Regions from separate parts of the Lentzea sp. NPDC054927 genome, predicted to be linked through region 1. Evidence: riboswitches for the same ligand, from Rfam matches in the RefSeq annotation. Region 1 holds a riboswitch; each other region holds the start of a gene.
What was found. A riboswitch is a leader RNA that binds a small molecule or an ion and turns the genes downstream of it on or off. The one in region 1 is predicted to bind cobalamin.
Positions count from the first base shown of each region.

Region 2: it holds a riboswitch for cobalamin, as region 1 does, so the genes downstream of both, ACWGE0_RS17215 (CbtB domain-containing protein) here and ACWGE0_RS16170 (ribonucleoside-diphosphate reductase subunit alpha) in region 1, are expected to answer to the same signal.
Region 3: it holds a riboswitch for cobalamin, as region 1 does, so the genes downstream of both, ACWGE0_RS18265 (putative cobaltochelatase) here and ACWGE0_RS16170 (ribonucleoside-diphosphate reductase subunit alpha) in region 1, are expected to answer to the same signal.
Region 4: it holds a riboswitch for cobalamin, as region 1 does, so the genes downstream of both, ACWGE0_RS10805 (LPXTG cell wall anchor domain-containing protein) here and ACWGE0_RS16170 (ribonucleoside-diphosphate reductase subunit alpha) in region 1, are expected to answer to the same signal.

Region 1 covers NZ_JBSGXZ010000009.1:6,648-11,246, forward strand. Annotated here, with positions in the region: gene ACWGE0_RS16165 (ribonucleotide-diphosphate reductase subunit beta) at 1-212, opposite strand, end outside; gene ACWGE0_RS16170 (ribonucleoside-diphosphate reductase subunit alpha) at 266-2,641, opposite strand; cobalamin riboswitch at 2,750-2,975, opposite strand; gene ACWGE0_RS16175 (LysE/ArgO family amino acid transporter) at 3,173-3,721, opposite strand; gene ACWGE0_RS16180 (LysR family transcriptional regulator ArgP) at 3,818-4,599, shown strand, end outside.
Region 2 covers NZ_JBSGXZ010000009.1:224,602-229,200, reverse strand. Annotated here, with positions in the region: gene ACWGE0_RS17245 (thioesterase family protein) at 1-404, shown strand, start outside; gene ACWGE0_RS17240 (phosphoribosyltransferase) at 497-1,111, shown strand; gene ACWGE0_RS17235 (antibiotic biosynthesis monooxygenase family protein) at 1,072-1,383, opposite strand; gene hisG (ATP phosphoribosyltransferase) at 1,380-2,240, opposite strand; gene ACWGE0_RS17225 (phosphoribosyl-ATP diphosphatase) at 2,254-2,517, opposite strand; gene ACWGE0_RS17220 ((2Fe-2S)-binding protein) at 2,626-3,276, shown strand; cobalamin riboswitch at 3,325-3,501, shown strand; gene ACWGE0_RS17215 (CbtB domain-containing protein) at 3,534-3,722, shown strand; gene ACWGE0_RS17210 (CbtA family protein) at 3,754-4,509, shown strand; gene ACWGE0_RS17205 (YbaB/EbfC family nucleoid-associated protein) at 4,570-4,599, shown strand, end outside.
Region 3 covers NZ_JBSGXZ010000010.1:186,559-191,157, reverse strand. Annotated here, with positions in the region: gene ACWGE0_RS18275 (cobyrinate a,c-diamide synthase) at 1-438, opposite strand, end outside; gene cobO (cob(I)yrinic acid a,c-diamide adenosyltransferase) at 443-1,057, opposite strand; gene ACWGE0_RS18265 (putative cobaltochelatase) at 1,068-2,972, opposite strand; cobalamin riboswitch at 3,011-3,140, opposite strand; gene ACWGE0_RS18260 (threonine aldolase family protein) at 3,180-4,139, opposite strand; gene ACWGE0_RS18255 (TetR/AcrR family transcriptional regulator) at 4,150-4,566, opposite strand.
Region 4 covers NZ_JBSGXZ010000005.1:168,003-172,601, forward strand. Annotated here, with positions in the region: gene ACWGE0_RS10795 (FAD-dependent monooxygenase) at 1-698, shown strand, start outside; gene ACWGE0_RS10800 (DUF6461 domain-containing protein) at 692-2,254, opposite strand; adenosylcobalamin-variant (AdoCbl-variant) riboswitch at 2,345-2,416, shown strand; gene ACWGE0_RS10805 (LPXTG cell wall anchor domain-containing protein) at 2,464-3,660, shown strand; gene ACWGE0_RS10810 (hypothetical protein) at 3,660-4,076, shown strand; gene ACWGE0_RS10815 (hypothetical protein) at 4,073-4,599, shown strand, end outside.

The DNA.
Region 1 (4,599 bases):
GACTCGCTCGTGGCGAAGAAGCCGAGGTTCCGCTTGATCATGCGGCGTTCCTCGTCGGTCAATCCGTTCTTGGACTTCCACAGGGAGATGTCGGCCTGCATGGACACCTCGGTCGGCATCCAATGGTTGTTGCAGCCGGCCAGGTACTTGTCCCACGCCCAGTGGTACTTGAGCGGCAGCAGCTGGTTGACGTCGGCACGACAGTTGATCATCGCCTTGTCGTCGACGCTGACCCGTGCCGCGCCGGCTTCGATGATGTTCTCGGTCACTGGCAGGCCTCGCACTCGGGATCGGTGATGGAGCAGTTCGGGTCGGTGACGGCGACGGGCGAAACGGCGTTGAGCTTGCCGTCGGTGCCCTGCAACGTGGACTTCTCCACGTGCGTCGCGCTCTGGGTGCGCAGGTAGTACGTGGTCTTCAGGCCGCGCACCCACGCCAGCTGGTACATCTCGTCGAGCTTGCGGCCGCTCGGCGCGGCCAGGTACAGGTTCAGCGACTGCGCCTGGTCGATCCACTTCTGCCTGCGCGAGCCCGCCTCGATCAACCAGGAGCTGTCGATCTCGAACGCCGTGGCGTACAACGCCTTCAGGTACGGCGGCACCCGGTCGATCGCGCCGAGGCTGCCGTCGTGCAGCTTCAGGTCCGAGATCATCCGCTCGTCCCACAGCTTGCGCTGCTTGAGCGCCCGCACCAGGTCCGGGTTGATCACGGTGAAGTCGCCGGACATGTTCGACTTCACGTACAGGTTGCGGTACAGCGGCTCGATCGACTGGTTCACACCGGTGATGTTCGCGATGGTCGCGGTCGGCGCGATCGCCATGACGTTCGAGTTCCGCATGCCGCGCTCGACCTTCTCGCGGACCTTGCCCCAGTCCAGAGTGGTCTCGCGGTTCTGCTCCAGCTCACCCTCACCGCGGGTCCGGGCCAGGATCTCCACCGAGTCGATCGGCAGGATCCCTCGTGACCACAGGGATCCCTCGAACGACTGGTAGGCACCGCGTTCCTGCGCGAGGTCAGCGGACGCCTCGATGGCGTAGTAGCTGATCTCCTCCATGCTGCGGTCCGCGAACTCGACGGCTTCGTTGCTGGCCATCGGCATGCCGAGGGTGAACAGCGCGTCCTGGAAGCCCATCAGCCCCATGCCGACCGGCCGGTGCTTGAGGTTGGAGTTCCGCGCCTCGGGGATCGTGTAGTAGTTCACGTCGATCACGTTGTCGAGCATCCGCACGGCCGTGCGCACGGTCTTCTCGAGCCGCGCGTGGTCGATGCCGTTCTCGTCGACGTGCTGCGCGAGGTTGACGGAGCCCAGGTTGCAGACCGCGACCTCGTCGACCGTGGTGTTCAGCGTGATCTCGGTGCACAGGTTCGACGAGTGCACGACACCGCTGTGCTGCTGCGGCGACCGCAGGTTGCACGGGTCCTTGAACGTGATCCACGGATGCCCGGTCTCGAACAGCATGGTCAGCATCCGCCGCCACAGGTCCACAGCAGGCAACCGGCGGAAGACCTTGATCTCGCCGTTGTCCGCCTTCTCCTCGTACGCGCGGTACTTCCGCGCGAACTCGTCCCCGAACGCGTCGTGCAGGTCCTGCACCTCGTCCGGCGAGAACAACGTCCACTGGCCGTTCGCGCGGACCCGGCGCAGGAACTCGTCCGGCACCCAGTTCGCGGTGTTCATGTCGTGCGTGCGGCGGCGCTCGTCACCGGTGTTCTTGCGCAGGTCGAGGAACTCCTCGACGTCGATGTGCCACGTCTCCAAGTACGCACACACCGCACCCTTGCGACGCCCGCCCTGGTTGACGGCCACTGCGGTGTCGTTGGCAACCTTGAGGAACGGCACGACGCCCTGCGACTTGCCGTTGGTGCCCTTGATGTGCGCACCGATGCCGCGCACGGGGGTCCAGTCGTTGCCCAGACCGCCGGCGAACTTGCTGAGCAGCGCGTTGTTGCTGATGCCGTGGAAGATGCCGGCGAGGTCGTCGTCCACGGTGGTCAGGAAGCACGACGACAGCTGCGGGCGCGTGGTGCCCGAGTTGAACAGGGTGGGTGTCGAGCACATGAAGTCGAACGACGAGAGCAGCTCGTAGAACTCGATCGCGCGGGCGTCGCGGTCGTCCTCTTCGAGGGCGAGGCCCATGGCGACGCGCATGAAGAACGCCTGCGGCAGCTCGTAGCGGCGGTCGTCGTGGTGCAGGAAGTAGCGGTCGTACAGCGTCTGCATGCCCAGGAACTGGAAGTTCAGGTCGCGCGAGGCGTCGAGCGCGGCGCCGAGCCGGGCCAGGTCGTAGTCGGCGAGACGGGGGTCGAGCTGGCCGAACTCGATGCCGTAGCGGACGAACTCGGCGAAGTAGGACGGGTAGCGCTCGGTCATCTCGGCGTGGGACAGCGGGATGCCGCAGGCCTCGGCGCGCAGCTTGTCCAGCAGCAGCCGGGCGCTGACGTAGGAGTAGTCCGGGTCGTGTTCGACCATCGTGCGGGCGGCCATGATCGGCGCCAGCGCCAGTTCGGCGTCGGTGATGCCGTGGTAGAGATTCCGCTTGGTCTCGGCCAGAACCGCCTCGGCGGATGCGTTGGGCAGGTCGGCACACGCTTCGTTGACGACCCCAGATAGCCGATCCAATGACGTTTGGCGGTCGGGCACGTTCTCTCCTCGCGAGATCAGCCACGAGGAAGCGCATGCGCACGCCAGTGAAGACACCACTGGTGCACACAGCCGCCCTCCCTCGGGGCACCGTGTCGTGCGCGCAGGCTTGCGCGCACACCAATGGCAGGTCTTCGGACTCGTGGGCGCCGTGCTCGAACCTTCGGGCTCGCGCCTACCGGCCGTCGCTTCCCAGGTCCGGGGACCCAGTGCTTGGTTGACGGCTTTCGTTCCCACTCACCGCTGCGGGGCAGTCCTGGATTCGCACCAGGTTCCCTGTTGCCTCACCGACCCCGTTGCGCCAAGTCGGTGAACCACCAGCGCGGCAGATACTACATGTAGGGGTGGGGCCTTGATCGCCACCCAACATGCGCGTGTCGTGGGTTATGGTCATCGGCGTGGGTGATCTTCGGCCTCGGGTCGTCTTCGGTGCTCTGGTCAGTGCGGGGCTCGCTTCGACGTCCCTTTTCGTCGGGGCCGCGGCGCCCGTGGCGAGCGGTGTCCTGGCCGTGTCGGCGGTGCTGGTGATGATCACCACCCGGAGATCAGGGCGACCCCGAGACTGATCATCACGGCGGCGATCAGGCCGTCCAGGACCCGCCACGCGCGGGGCTTCGCGAACAGCGGGCTGAGCAGCCGGGCGCCGAACCCGAGCGCGACGAACCAGGTGATGCTCGCGGTGACCGCGCCGACTCCGAAGAGCCACCGGCCGGCCGCGATGGAGCCGAGCAGCAGCAGCGTGTCCAGGTAGACGTGCGGGTTGAGCCACGTCAGCGCGAGCGCGGTGAGCACTGGGCGGCTCGAAGCGCTGTCGGCAACGCTCATGGAGCCCGGTTTGAACGCCCGGCGCGCCGCCAGAAACCCGTACCCCAGCAGGAAGAGCCCGCCGACGATCGCGGCGATGGTGATCGCCTGCGGCCACTTGCGGACGATCGCGCCGAACCCCGCCACGCCCACCGCCACCAGTATCGCGTCCGAGATGGCGCACACCGCGACGACCTTGGCCACGGCTTGACGTCGAAGTCCTTGGCGCAGCACGAAAGCGTTCTGCGCGCCGATCGCGACGATCAGGGTCATCATGGTGCCGAAGCCGAGCAGCAGGTCAGTCACACCTTCGACGGTATTGACGCAGCATTGATGAGACCAGCTAAAGATTCTTACGTAGCATTAGCAGCCATGATGGACCTGGACCTGGTGCGCACCCTGCTCGCGGTGGTGGACGCGGGCACGTTCGACGCTGCTGCACGTACGCTGCACGTCACGCAATCTGCCGTCTCCCAACGGATCAAAGCGCTGGAGCAGCGGACGGGCCGGGTGCTGCTGGTGCGGGCCCGGCCGGTGCGGCTGACGCTGTCGGGGGAGGTGCTGGTCCGCTACGGTCGGCAACTGCTCGCGCTGGATCAGGACCTGGAGGCGGCGCTGGGGGAGGACGCCGTCGTCCGGGTGCCGATCGCGGTGAACGCCGACTCGCTGGCCACGTGGTTCCTGCCTGCCCTGCAGCGGGTCTCGCCGTCGTTGAAGATCTCGTTCGACCTCCACCGCGAGGACCAGGACCACACGACGGCGTTGCTGCGGCAAGGTCTGGTGATGGCCGCGGTCACGTCGTCACGCGAGCCGGTCGCGGGGTGCTCGGTGCGCAGGCTCGGCGACATCCGTTACGCCGCAATGGCGTCGCGGTCCTTTGTGGATCGGCACCAGGACGGTCCGCTCAAGTCGTGGTTGCCGGACGCGCCGGTGGTGGTGTTCGACCGCAACGACGACTTGCAGGACCGGTTCGTGCGCACGCTGACCCGCGGCCGCGGTGCCTCGGACCACCGTCATTACGTGCCGTCGTCCGAGGTGTACGTGCGGACGATCGTGGCCGGGCTCGGCTGGGGAATGGTGCCACCGCAGCAGGTCCAGGACGGTCTGGTCGATCTCGCGCCCGGCCGCACCGTCTCCGTGCCGCTGTACTGGCA
Region 2 (4,599 bases), 220 kb from region 1:
CCGCCGTGCCGATGGAGATCCCGGACTTCTGGGGCGGCGGCTACCTGGCCGCCGTCGAGTGGCTTTCCGTGTCAGGCGGCATCTTCACCCCGGGCGACGCCCAGGTGTGGGCCCGCCCGCGCGTCGCCGTGGTCGAAGGGTTCGAGCCTTCGCCGTTGGAGCGACTGTTCTCCGTGGTGGACTCGGCCAGCGGCGTTTCGTCCCGTGTGGACATTCGCAAGTGGTACGCCATCAACACCGACCTGACCGTCCACCTGCACCGGCAGCCTGTCGGCGAGTGGGTGGGGATGGACGCGCGGACGACCATCGGGCCGGACGGGGTCGGGCTCGCGACCAGCGTGGTGCACGACGTGGAGGGGCCGGTGGGCACAACGGCGCAGGCGCTGTTCGTCCGCGAGCGCTGACCGCGTGACGATCGGGCTGCCCGCTGCGGCTTCGTGATTCCCCTTCTGGCTGGCACCGGCCGAGCAGGAGAAGGCGTAGCGTCAGCGGGACTGTGAAGAGGTTCGCGAACCGGCAGGAAGCGGGCCGCGCCCTCGCCGCGCGACTCGCCACCCAGCCGTGGCACGACCCGCTCGTCCTGGGCCTCCCCCGCGGCGGCGTCCCGGTCGCCAAAGAAGTGGCCACGCACCTGAACGCCGAACTGGACGTCGTGGTGGCGCGCAAGATCGGCGCTCCAGGCCACCCGGAGTACGGCGTAGGAGCCGTGACGGCGGACAGCGAACCCATCTACGACGCCAGAGTGCTCAGAGCCTTGAACCTCACCGAGGAACAACTCGGCCGCACCTGCGACGAGGAACGCGCCGAAGCCGCCAGACGCACCACTCTGTACCGCGGCGGCAAACCGCTCACCATCAAGGACCGCGACGTGATCCTCGTGGACGACGGCCTCGCCACCGGCGTCACCGCCAGAGCCGCGCTCCACTGGATCTGCAAACACGAACCGAAGAGCGTCACGCTGGCGGTCCCCGTGGCGGCCAGGGACTCGCTGCGCACGTTCACGACCCCGATCGTGGCCGTCCTGACCCCGCGCCACTTCGGCGCGGTCAGCCGGTGGTACGACAGCTTCGATCAGACCACGGACGACGAGGTGCTCAGCGCGCTCTCGTAGTGCTCGACCGTCGGGAACGGCGAGTAGAAGCGATGCAGCAGCGCGGACCAGCGCTCGTACGACGGCCCCTGCCGGAAGCCCACGGTGTGCGCTTCGACCGAGTCCCAGCGCACGAGCAGCAGGTAGCGCGACGGCGTTTCCAGGCACCTCAGCAGTTCGAGGCCGCGGAAGCCCGGCGAGGCGGAGATCAGCTCCCGCGCCTCGCCGAACGCCCACTCGAACTCGTCCGTGGCACCTGGCAGCACGTCCAGCAGGGCGTGCTCGGTGATCACAGGCGGCAGAACCTGATGTCCGAGGCCAGCACGGCCTTGGCGCCGACCTCGGCCAGCTCGTCCATCACGCGGTTCGCTTCCTTGCGGGACACCATCGCCCGCACGGCCACCCAGTTGTCGTCGGCCAGCGGCGCCACCGTCGGCGACTCCAGGCCAGGGGTGAGGGCGATGGCGGCCTCGAGCAACGCGCGCGGGCAGTCGTAGTCGAGCATCAGGTACTGCTGCGCGAACACGACGCCCTGCAGGCGGGCCGTCAGCTGCTTCTTGGCCGACGTGAGCTCCGAGGCGGCGCGGTGCACGAGCACGGCCTCGGACTCGCAGATCGGCTCGCCGAACGGCACCAGGTCGTGCTGGCGCAGCGTGCGGCCGGAGCCCACCACGTCGGCGATCAGGTCGGCGACACCGAGCTGGATCGAGATCTCCACGGCGCCGTCGAGACGGATCACGTGGGCGTTGATGCCGCGGGCCTTGAGGTCGCGGCCCACCAGCTTCGGGTAGGCGGTGGCCAGGCGCTTGCCTTCGAGGTCGGACACCTTCCAGTCGGTGCCGCGAGGGCCCGCGTAGCGGAAGGTGGACGAGCCGAAGCCCAGCGCCAGGAGCTCCTGCACCGACGAGCCGTTGTCGTCGGCGCCCGAGTCCGCGGCCAGGTCCCGGCCGGTGATGCCGAGGTCGAGGTCGCCGGACGCCACGTAGATCGCGATGTCCTTGGGACGCAGGAAGAAGAACTCCACGTCGTTGTTGGGGTCGAGCACGGTCAGGTCGCGCGGCTCGTGCCGCTGCCGGTAGCCGGCCTCGGTCAGCATGGCGGAGGCGCGTTCGGCGAGCGCGCCCTTGTTCGGGACTGCAACGCGCAGCATGTGAAAGTCTCCGTCAGAGGTACTTGTAAACGTCTTCGAGGGTCAGGCCGCGGCCCAGCATGAGCACCTGGAGGCGGTACAGCAGCTGCGAGATCTCTTCCGAGAGCTTCTCGTCGGACTCGTACTCGGCGGCGATCCAGACCTCGCCCGCCTCCTCCAGCACCTTCTTGCCCTGCGCATGGACGCCGGCCTCGAGCGCTGCGACGGTGCCGGAACCTGCCGGCTTGGTGGCGGCTCGTTCGGTCAGTTCGGCGAACAGGGAGTCGAAGGTCTTCACGGCACGACATCCTCCCATCTCCCGGACCGCCGTCCACACCGCGGTCGCATCTGTCCCAGGCCGTGGACGTGATCTGTCCTGCATGGACACCCGGTAGCGTGAACTTCCGTGTCCGAGTTCGCCGAAGTGCTCGAAGCGTTGCGCCGGGTGCGCGGCATCAACCCGTTCTTCGCGCTCGACGTGGGCCGTCCGGACGACACGTGGCTGCCGGGAACGGCGCTGCTGGAAGGCCCGGCGCTCAGAACCACGATCGACGCCATCGCGACCCGGTACAAAGCGGAGGAACCACGCGTAGCGGCCAGCCTGTTCTTCCTCAGCTACACCGCGCGGCTGCTCAGCCCGCTCACCGCCGCGAACATCCCGATCGACGTCCGGCCCGAGAACCTGTGGTGGCACCACCATCCAGCCAACGGCCTGAGCGTCCGCATCGACCAGCCGCGACTGGGCCCACCGGCCGCTGAAGCGCTCGAACCCGTGGTGGAAGCGATCCAGGCGGTCACGCCGGTGGCGCGCGGATTGTTGTGGGGCAACGCGATGTCGAACATCGCGGGCGCGCTCAAAATGGTTGTCCGCGCACGCATGCTCACGGCCGAGGAAGCGGAAGAACGCGGTGAACAGCTCATGAGCGCACCGCCGTTCGAACAAGCGGGAGAATTCATCAGTTTTCCGGGCGAAGTCACGTTCCGGCGTCGGTCGTGCTGCCTCTACTACCGCGTTGCCGCAGGTGGGAAGTGCGGTGACTGCCCACTCGTGAAGTGATGAACACGACAACTCTTATGGCCGGTTGTGTTTAAGCCACCGATCAACTTACGGTGCACGCGCCGCAGTGACGGGAAGCCGGTGAAAATCCGGCGCGGTCCTCGCCACTGTGACCGGGAAGCGATCCCCGCCGAGCACGTCACTGGTCCCCGCGAGGGGGCTGGGAAGACGCGGGGGCAGCGTTGATCCGGGAGTCAGGAGACCGGCTGCGGCGCCGCTAGGAGAGTTGACTTCCACGAGGTATGGAGGAGCCCGTCATGACGAGCCCCGCAGCAAATCTGTCCGCCGTCCAGGTGCCCAAGTGGGCCTTCGCAGTAGCACTGCTCGGCCTCATCGTCACCTACCTGGTTTTGCAGGAGAACGGTCTCGCGCTCGGCGCGGGTTCCGAGATGCTGCACGAGTTCTTCCACGACGGCCGGCACGCGCTCGGCGTCCCCTGCCACTGATCCCGATCTCTGATCCCGGGCAGGGAAGTTCATGACTACGACGTACAAGTCTCTTGCGCTGCGCGGAATCGCGGCCGGCGGCATCGCCGGTGTCGCCTCCGCGCTGGTGCAGCTGCTGGTGACCGAGATCCCGATTCGCGCCGCGCTCGCGGTCGAGGAGGCCAGGGAACCCGCCGGTGAGGCCGGCCATTCGCACGGCGGCGAGGAAGAGCTGGTCAGCCGTGGCGCCCAGATCGCGGGCGGCATGCTCGGCGTGGTCATCGTCGGCATCGCGGTCGGGCTGGTGTTCGCCACGGCCTACGCGCTGTCGAAGCGCTGGTTCGCCGGCCGCACGCCGTTCAGCCGCAGTTTCGCGTTCGGTGCCGCCGTGTTCGGTGCGGTGGCGCTGCTGCCGTGGCTCAAGTACCCGGCCAACCCGCCCGCCGTGGGCGACCCGGAGACGGTGAACTACCGGACCGCGCTCTACCTCGGTGTGGTGGTGGCCGGTCTGGTGATCGTGTGGGGTGCCAGCTGGCTCGCCGAGCAGCTGCGCGCCCAGTCGCAGCCGCTGCGGGTCACCGCGGTGCTGCTCGCGGTGGCCGCGGCCGTCGCCGTGGTCCTCGTGGCGTTCCCCGCGCCGCCGGACACGATCCCCGCGGACATGCCGGTGAACGTGCTGTGGCAGTTCCGCCTCAGTTCGCTCGCCCAGCTCGCCACGCTCTACGTCGGTCTCGGCGTGGTGTTCGGCCTGCTGATCGACCCGGCCACGCGCAGGATCAAGGCCGTCGAAAAGACTGCTGTCGCCTGATGGTGTGGGGTGGCCGAGGGTACGGCCACCCCGCCCAGGCGGCATTGGTACGTTCGGCGCATGCCTGACAGCGCCGAGTTGCTGGAAGAG
Region 3 (4,599 bases), on a different contig from region 1:
ACCGAGCCGGACCGTCGGGTCGTAGCCGCGGAACCCGTGCAGCAGCGCCGCGAGTGATCGACTTTGCCCCCGTGCGTCCACGACGAACAGCACGGGCGCGTTGATCAGCTTCGCGACGTGCGCGGTCGAGCCGACGCCCGCGGTGTCGACCCGTCCGTCGAACAGGCCCATCACGCCCTCGACCACCGCGATGTCACAGCCCTTGGAGCCGTGCGCGAACAGACCAGGGATCCGGTGCTCGCCGACCATCACCGGGTCGAGGTTGCGTCCGGGACGAGCCGTCGCCAGCGAGTGGTAGCCGGGGTCGATGTAGTCGGGCCCCACCTTGAACGGCGCGACCCGCGACCCGGCCCGGCGCAACGCGGCCATCAGGCCCGTCGCCACCGTGGTCTTGCCGCTGCCGGAAGCAGGGGCCGCGACGACCAGCCGGTTCACCATCTGGTCACCACTCGATCCCCCGCTGGCCCTTCTGGCCCGCGTCCATCGGGTGCTTGACCTTGGTCATCTCCACCACGAGGTCGGCGGCGGCGATCAGCTTGTCCGGCGCGTACCTGCCGGTGATCACGACGTGCTGGTGACCCGGCCTGTTCGCCAGCGTCTCCACCACCTCGTCGACGTCGATCCAGCCCCAGTGCAGCGGGTAGGTGAACTCGTCCAGCACGTAGAAGCCGTGGCGTTCGGCGTTGATCCGGCGGGCGATCTCGGCCCAGCCCTCCTGCGCGGCGGCGGCGTGATCGTCCTCGGTGCCATGCTTGCGGGTCCAGGACCAGCCCTCGCCCATCTTGTGCCACTCGACCGCGCCGCCCTCGCCGGTCTCGTCGTGCAGCCGGCCGAGCGCCTTGAACGCGGACTCCTCGCCCACCTTCCACTTGGCGGACTTCACGAACTGGAACACGCCGATGTCCCAGCCCTGGTTCCAGCCGCGCAGCGCCATGCCGAACGCCGACGTCGACTTCCCCTTCATCTCACCGGTGTGCAGCATCAGCAACGGCCGGTTGCGGCGCTGGCGGGTGGTCAGGCCGTCCTTCGGCACCTCGGTGGGTTGTCCTTGAGGCACTGGATTCTCCTTATGCGGCCCGGACGACGCCGGCGAGGTGGTCGGCGCTGAGCTGGTCGAGACGGACGCAGGTGCCCTGCAGGGCTTCCGCGATCTTCTGCGCGAGGCCGAGCCGGACGTGGCCCTGTTCGCAGTCCACGACCACGACAGCGGTCTGTTCGAGCAGGCCGGCGGCCTTCAGGGCGTCCTTCATCGGGTCTCCACCGAGGCCGCTGGACGTCGCGCGGCCGTCGGTCAGCAGCACCACGAGCGGACGCTTCTGCGGGTCGCGCAGCCGTTCGATCTCCAGGACGCGGTGGGCCTTGAGCAGTCCGTCCGCGAGCGGGGTCCTGCCGCCGGTGCGCATCTTCTTCAGACGGGTGGCCGCCGCGTCGACGGAAGTCGTTGGCGGCAAAGCGACTTCGGCCTGGTTGCCGCGGAACGTCACCACGCCGACCTTGTCCCGGCGCTGGTAGGCGTCACGCAACAAGGACACGACGGCGCCGCTGACGGCCGACATCCGCTGCCGTGCCGCCATCGAGCCGGAGGCGTCGACGACGAACAGGACGAGGTTCGACTCCTTGCCTTCCCTGACCGCCTTGCGGAGGTCTCCCGCGGTGAGGAGGAGTCCGGGGCCGCTGCGGCCGCGCGCCTGCTGGTGCGGTGCCGCGTTGGTGAGCGTGTCGACGAGGTGCAGACCGTTGCCGTCCACTTTGGACGACCGCACGATCCGGCCGGTGCGGGCACGGGCCCTGGAACGCTTGCCCGGCGCGCCTTCGCCGACTCCGGGCACCTCCAGCAGCCGTGCCTTGAACGCGGGCGCGGGTTCCGGTGCCGGACGGTCCTGCGGCGCGTTTCCGTTGCCCGCGGGGCCTTCCTGCGGTTCGGGCAGGTCGCCACCGCCGGGGCCGTCGTCGTCCGGGCCCTCCTCCGGTTCTTCGGCGTGCTCGGCTGCCTGGCGCATCGCGTCCTCGAGCTGCTGCTCCTCGATGCCGGGCTCGTCGAACGGGTCGCGGCGGCGCCGATGCGGCAGGGCGAGCCGGACCGCGACCTCGACGTCGGTCTCCTCGACCTGATCCGCACCTCGCCAGGCGGCGTGCGCGGTGGCGGCGCGGGCGACGACGAGGTCCGCACGCATGCCGTCGACCTCGAAAGCCGCGCAGACAGCGGCGATCCGGCGCAGTTCACCGTCCGGAAGGGACACAGCTTTGAGCTTCTCGCGGGCGTGCTCGATCTGCCGCTTGAGCGCCGCGTCTTCTTCAGCCCACTTCGCCGCGAACGTCACGGGGTCGGCTTCGTAGGCCAGCCGGCGCCGGATCACCTCGGTGCGGACGCCGACGTCACGCGCCGCCTTCACCGCCACGGTCAGCCCGAACCGGTCGAGCAGCTGCGGCCGCAGCTCGCCCTCCTCCGGGTTCATGGTGCCGACCAGCAGGAACTGGGACGGGTGCGAGATCGACACGCCTTCGCGTTCGACGTGCGCGCGCCCCATCGCGGCGGCGTCCAGGAGCAGGTCGACCAAGTGGTCGTGCAGCAGGTTGACCTCGTCGACGTAGAGCACGCCCCGGTGCGCGGCGGCGAGCAGACCGGGCTGGAACGCCCGCACGCCCTCGGTCAGCGCCTTCTCCAGGTCGAGCGAGCCGACCAGGCGGTCCTCGGTGGCGCCCACGGGCAGTTCGACCAGCTTGGCCGGACGGCGTTCAACATTCTCGTGCGGCGCGTCCGGGCAGTCGGTGCTGCCGGGCACGCAGCCGAAACGGCAGCCCTGTGAGAGGTCGAGTTCCGGCAGCAGCGCGGCCAGGGCACGCACGATCGTCGACTTCGCGGTCCCCTTCTCGCCGCGCACGAGAACACCGCCGATGCCGGGATGCACGGCGTTCAACAGGAGGGCCAGCCGGAGGTCGTCATGTCCGACGACAGCCGAAAAGGGGTACATGCTCGGCGAAGTCCTTCCTCGGGTGTCCACGCCCGCGGTCGGTGATCAAGAGAGGGGCGAGTTCCTGACTCCCGGCTTCTCCTTCAGACCGGTCACAGTCGCGGGACGGCGCCGGATTCGCACCGGCTTCCTCGCACTCCCCTCACAGCCCCGGCATCGTCGCATTTCGCACCCGCGCTACCAACAGCCAGGTGAGCGACATCGCCCTCAGAGCAGGCTCTGGAACTCCGCCCAGGCCTCCCGGACCTCGTCAGCGGTCCATTCCAGCGCGGGCGCGGCCACGGTGATCTCGGTCTTGGCGAGCGTGCCGTCCCGCCAGAACGAGCCGAGGAACTTGCCGCTCAGCTCCGTCAGCAGCTTCGGGTCACCCGGTAGGTGCAGCGCGAACTGGTGGGTGTGCGGCTCCGGCAGGCCCATCGCCCCGGCCACGACCTTGGCGTGCTCGACGTAGCTGCCGAGCTTCGGGAGCACCGTGTCCAGGCCGTGCATCGCGGACAACGCCGCCGGCCACTGCTGAAACAGCATGCCGCCGTACCGGTGCCGCCAGACACGTGCCTGGTCGACGAAGTCCTGGCTGCCCGCGAGCGCCGCGCCGGACATGCCCTCCAGCGACTTGTAGAACGAGACGTACACCGAGTCGAACAGACCGGCGATCTCCGGCAGCGGCTTGCCCAGCCCGAACGTGCTCTCCCACAGCCGCGCGCCGTCGAGGTGCACGACCGCGTCCCGTTCGCGGGCCTGATCCACCAGCGTGGTCAGCTCGTCCCAGGTAGGCAGGACGAACCCGGCCTCGCGGTCCGGCACCTCGAGCAGCAGCGTCCCGTACGGCTCAGGACAGGTGGCCACCTCGGAGTTCGGCACCTTGATCGGACGCAGCCCGGACAGCACGGTCAGCGCGTCGTCCTCGTGGTTGAGCGGATGCGCCTGCGGGTGCATCGCGACGATCGGGTTGTGCGTGCGGTCGGCCCAGCACTTGAGCGCGATCTGCTGCGCCATCGTCCCGGTCGGCACGAACAACGCGGCCTCGGTGCCCAGCAGCTGCGCGACCCGCTCCTCCAGCGCGCCCACCGGGCCGCCGTCGCCGTAGCGGTCGGGCTCGACGTCCGGCACCGGGCCGAGCTCTTCGAGCAGGGTTCGCTTCGTGACTCCGGAGAGCTGGCGGTTCAACACCCCAGCATCAAACCTCAGCCGCGAGCGCGTCGGCGAGCGAGATAACGCCGGCCCGGATGTCAAAGGCGGTCATGCCCCGGTCGAGCAGGAACGCAATGTGCTCTCCCCTCAACACGGCGAGCAAGGCGTGTGCTTTGAAGGCCGAGCCGACCAGCTTCGCGAGCCGCTTCACGACGATGTCGAAGTGAACGTCGCCGGTGAGCGTCTTCGAACGCTCCAACGCGATGACCAACGGCAAAGAGGCCAGCACGTGGTCGAACAGCGTTCTGGCGAACTCCGCCGCGGTGCGGGCTTCCAGCGAAGCGACGTTGATCCAGGACGCCGCCGTCTCCCCCACGACGGCCTCCACCAGTGCCGACTTGTCACCGAATCTTCGGAACACGGTTCCTTTACCCACGCCGGCCGCCGCCGCGATGTCGTCCATCGACACTGCCTCGATGCCGCGTTCACAGATGAG
Region 4 (4,599 bases), on a different contig from region 1:
GCACCCGCGTCACGTTCGAGAAGGCCGCGCCCCGCGACTTCGACGTCATCGTCGGCGCCGACGGCCTGCACTCCAACGTCCGCCGGCTCGCGTTCGGCCCGGAATCGGAGTTCATCAGCCACCTCGGCATGAACCTGGCCGTCTTCACCGCGCCGAACTTCCTGAACCTCGACCACTGGCAGACCTTCCAGCAGGGCGACGTCGTAGGCGGCGGCATCATGAGCGCCCGCTCGAACGCGGAATGCCGTGTCTACATGGGTTTCAACGGCGAGGTCTCGTTCGACTACCGCGACGTCGACGCACAACGGGCGTTGCTCGCCGAGAAGTTCGCCGACGCCGGCTGGGCGTGGCCGACCGCGCTGAAGCACATGTGGGAGGCGCCAGACTTCCACTTCGACTCGATGAGCCAGATCCGGATGGACTCCTGGTCGCGCGGCAACGTCGTGCTGCTGGGTGACGCCGGCTACTGCGGTTCGCCGTTGTCCGGTCAGGGCACCAGCATGGCGTTGGTGGGCGCTTACGTGCTCGCCGGCGAACTCCGCGACGATCCTTCCACGGCTTTCCAGCGCTACGAGGAGATCCTGCGGCCGTACGTGACGGCCAACCAGGACATGGCGCTGCGCAACCAGGAGCGGGGCGGCGCACCGGGCGACGACTTCGCCGAGGTGGTGAACAGCCTCAGTCTTCCCAGCTACTGATACATGTCCTGGATCGCGGCGGTGAGATCGTCCTCCGGAAGCACCCTGCCGGTGAAGCGGGTGACCGCCGTGATCCCCTTCGCGTTGGTGTGCCGCCAGTCGTCGAAGTCGAGTCCGTCGAGTGCGGCGGCGACCTCCGGGTCGTCGCCGAAGTCGGCTTCCTCCCACGGTTCCTCGGACGAGATCAGCTGCCCGTCGCGGGCGAACGACAGCCGCCTGACGGCGTTGACGTTCCAGAAGAGGCTGGCCGCCTTTCCGTTGCGGGACAAGCGTTCCAGCACTTCTCGTTGGGAGCCGACGTAGTTGTTGCACTCCACCACCACGGTTCCGCCGTCGATCTCCACGGCGATGGAGTCCTCTTCGAAGTCGTCGACCACGTCGTCGACGTCGAGACCGTTGACGACGGTGACGGTCGCTGCCTCACCGAGCAGCGCGGGCAGCCACCGCAGCCCGGCCTCCGGCGGGATCCTGACCTCGGGGGCGGGTTCACCGCGCAGGAGATGGCCGACGCGATCCGTCTTCTTGCGCACCAACGGTTCTGAGTGGGGCTCCGGCCAGATCAACAGCTCGTAGCGTTCCTCGTCGTCCCCGTCCCGTCCACGTGCGTGCACCCGGACGCGGAACTCGCCCGGCCACGGCGGCATTCCGCCATGACCGAGCCGAGCGTCACCCTCCTCGGCCGTGAAGCTCGTCTCGGCCACCTCGTCCCAGTGCCCGATCTCCTCCTCACCGGGGACGTCGAGCACCACCCGGACGGACACCGGCACCGTGCCTTCCTCTATCCCGGTGCGCACCGCGAACCCGGTGCTGATCGCTGCCACGAGTCCGGTGGCCCCGAAGTCCGCATTGTCGAGACTCGGCTGTTCCACGAACACGAACTCGTGGCCGAACACCGGAACGTTCGTCGGCCAGGACGAGCCGATGTACTCGGCCCTCCGCTTCTCCAGCACCGCCTGCTCGTACGCGGGAGGCTTCGGGATCGACGGCAACAGCAGCGCGGTCACGCCGATCGCGACACCGATGATCCCCACCGGGTCGGTCGCGGTCGGCGTGCCGATCGCCCGCAGCACCGCCGCCGACACCGCCACGGCCAGTGCGAGATGCGCTGCGCCGTGCTTGGCGATGATCGAGGCCTCGTCTCCGCTCACCTCACCGAGGTCGAGCAGCCCCGCCATCGACCGCACGTGTTCGGTGACCAGTTCGGTCGCGCCGCGGTGGACCGCCGTGATCATGGAGACCGGTGTCTTGAGCGCGCTCTGGTCGTTGGACGAGATGAGCGAGAAGAGGCTGCCGTCCGGGAGCGGCTGCAGGCCGGCCACCACCGTCGCCGGCGCCGTCAGCGTCAGCCCGGCCACGCCCAGCTCCAGCGCGCCGAGCAACCGCTCCGCGGTCAGCCTCGCGAAGTCGTCGAGCGCTCGCTGGACGGGCGTGCCGTAGTCGGGGCGACCGGTCCACTGGCGCGGTTCGTACCTGCCCAGTTCGGCGGCTGGAGCGGCCGGGATGAGCGCCTCGATCGACGGTACCGCGGCCATGATCATGTTTTCGAATTCCCCCACACCGCGATTGTGCCGGTGGATGGCCCAGCTCACAGCCATTTGACTCGGATTGATCCCTCCCGCACGATCCTGGGTTGACAACAGCATCCGCACGCCGCGGGGGAAGCCGGTGAAATTCCGGCACTGACCCGCAACGGTGATAGTCCGACTGCCCGTGGCGCGCGGTAGCTCCACCAACCCCGTCGAGGACCGCGGGGCAGGGAGGCGTAGTGAGACGGACATCCGTGCTGGTCGCGATCATCGCGGCCGTGCTCGTGGCGACACCGCAGGCGCAGGCCACTGAAGACACCGCGGCCGCGCCTTCTGCCGGTACGTGGCTGACCGGCCAGTTCATCGGCGGCGACCACCTGCTCAAGGGCCCTGATCTCGTCGATCCCGGGCTGACCGCGGACGGCGTGTACGCGCTGGCGGCGGCCGGGGTCGGCAAGTCCACCGCCACCAAGGCCGCTGCCTGGCTGGCTCAGCCCGAGCAGCTGGCGTTCCTGGTCGGAGACGGTGAGGCCGAGTCGTACGTCGGTGGCCTGGTGAAGCTGGCGCTGGTGGCGCAGACGCTCGGCACCGATCCGCACAAGTTCGCGGGCGTCGACCTGCTGAAGCGGCTTTCGGTGCTGCAGGAGGAGTCGGGCCGGTACCGCGACAAGACCGATCCCGAGTGGGACCAGACCAACGCGTTCACGCAGGCGTTGGCGATCATCGTGCTGAAGCGCGCTGCTCTGCCGTTCGACAAGGGGCTGGCGTACCAGGTTTCCACGCAGTGCCCGGACGGCGGGTTCCCGATCGCGTTCGGGCAGCCGACGTGCAAGTCCGATGTGGACGGAACGGCGATGGTGCTGCAGGCACTGCTGGCCGTGGGTGAGAAGTCCGCGTCACCGAAGGCGTTGGCCTGGCTCGTGGCGCAGCAGAAGGCGGACGGCGGGTTCCCGTCGGCGACGGCAGGGTCGAACTCCAACAGCACCGGACTCGCGGTCGGCGCACTGGTCGCCGGTGGCCGGGCAGAGTCGGCGGACAAGGCCGTGGCGTACCTGAAGTCGCTGCAGGTCGGATGTGCCGGACCGGAGGCGCAACGCGGTGCGGTCGCCTACGACAGCGCGGGTTTCGAGCTGTACCCGGCGGTGCGCGCGACCACCCAGGCGATGCTCGGCCTGGCTCGGGTGAGCCTCGCCGACGTCTCGGCGTCGTCGGCTTCCGCTGGTGTGCCGGCGATCGACTGCACGACCATTCCTTCTCCTTCGCCAACTCCGTCGCCCACCGTGCCCGCTCCTGCCGGCCCCAAGGCTCCGGCCGATCCGCCGCTCGCCGTCACGGGTCCCGACAACGCCGTGCCGCTGACCCTGTTCGGTTCCTTCGCGGTGCTCGCCGGTGCCGTCCTGCTCGTCGTTTCACGTCGTCGGAAGGTTGGTGCCTGATGCGCCGCATGCTTGCCGTCCTCGCCCTGCTCGCGAGCACGTTCGTGGTCACGTCTCCCGCCGCCTCCGCCGTTCCCTGCGCGGGTGTGAAGGTGGTGGTGGACTTCGCCGCGCTGGGCGGCGGCGTCCAGACCGGATGCACCACGACCGACCCGGCCACCGGCCTCCAGGCGCTGACCGACGCGAGCTTCACGTACTCGTTCGTGCCGCGTCAGCCCGGTTTCGTGTGCCGGATCAACCTGCTGCCGAACCCGTGCACCGCGCCCACGACCAGCGCGTACTGGTCGTACTGGCACGCCACGCCCGGCGGCACCTGGACCTACAGCACCTCGGGCGCCGGCAGCTACAACCCGGAGCCGGGCACCGTCGAGGGCTGGGCGTTCGGCGCGGGCGTCGCCCCGGCAGCCACTCCGTGAAAAGGCTTTTCGTCGCGCTGGCACTGGTAGCCGCGTTCGTACCGGTGCCGGCGCACGCGGCGGGCTGTGACGGCGTGACGGTCGTCGTGGACTATCGCGGTCTCGGGGGAGGCGTGCAACAGGGTTGTGCGTCGGGTAGTCCGTCGTCGGGGGTGGCGGCGCTGACGGCGGCCGGGTTCGGCTACACCTACGCATCCCGGCAGCAGGGTTTTGTCTGCCGCATCAACGGAAAGCCCGGCGCGGACGCGGACAAGTGCGTCAACACCTCGCCCGCCACGGCCTACTGGTCGTACTGGCACGCGCCCGCCGGTGGTTCCTGGACGTACAGCAACCAGGGCGCGGCGACCTACGTGCCGGCCCGTGGAACCGTTGAGGGCTGGGCGTTCGGTGCGGGAGAACAGCCCGGCATCGCACCGCCCGCTGCTCCGGCACCTCAGCCTCAGCCGCCCGCGCCGCAACCGCCGCCGGTGGGGCAACCTCCGGCCCAGCAACCGCCTGCGGTGACAACAACTACCACTGCACC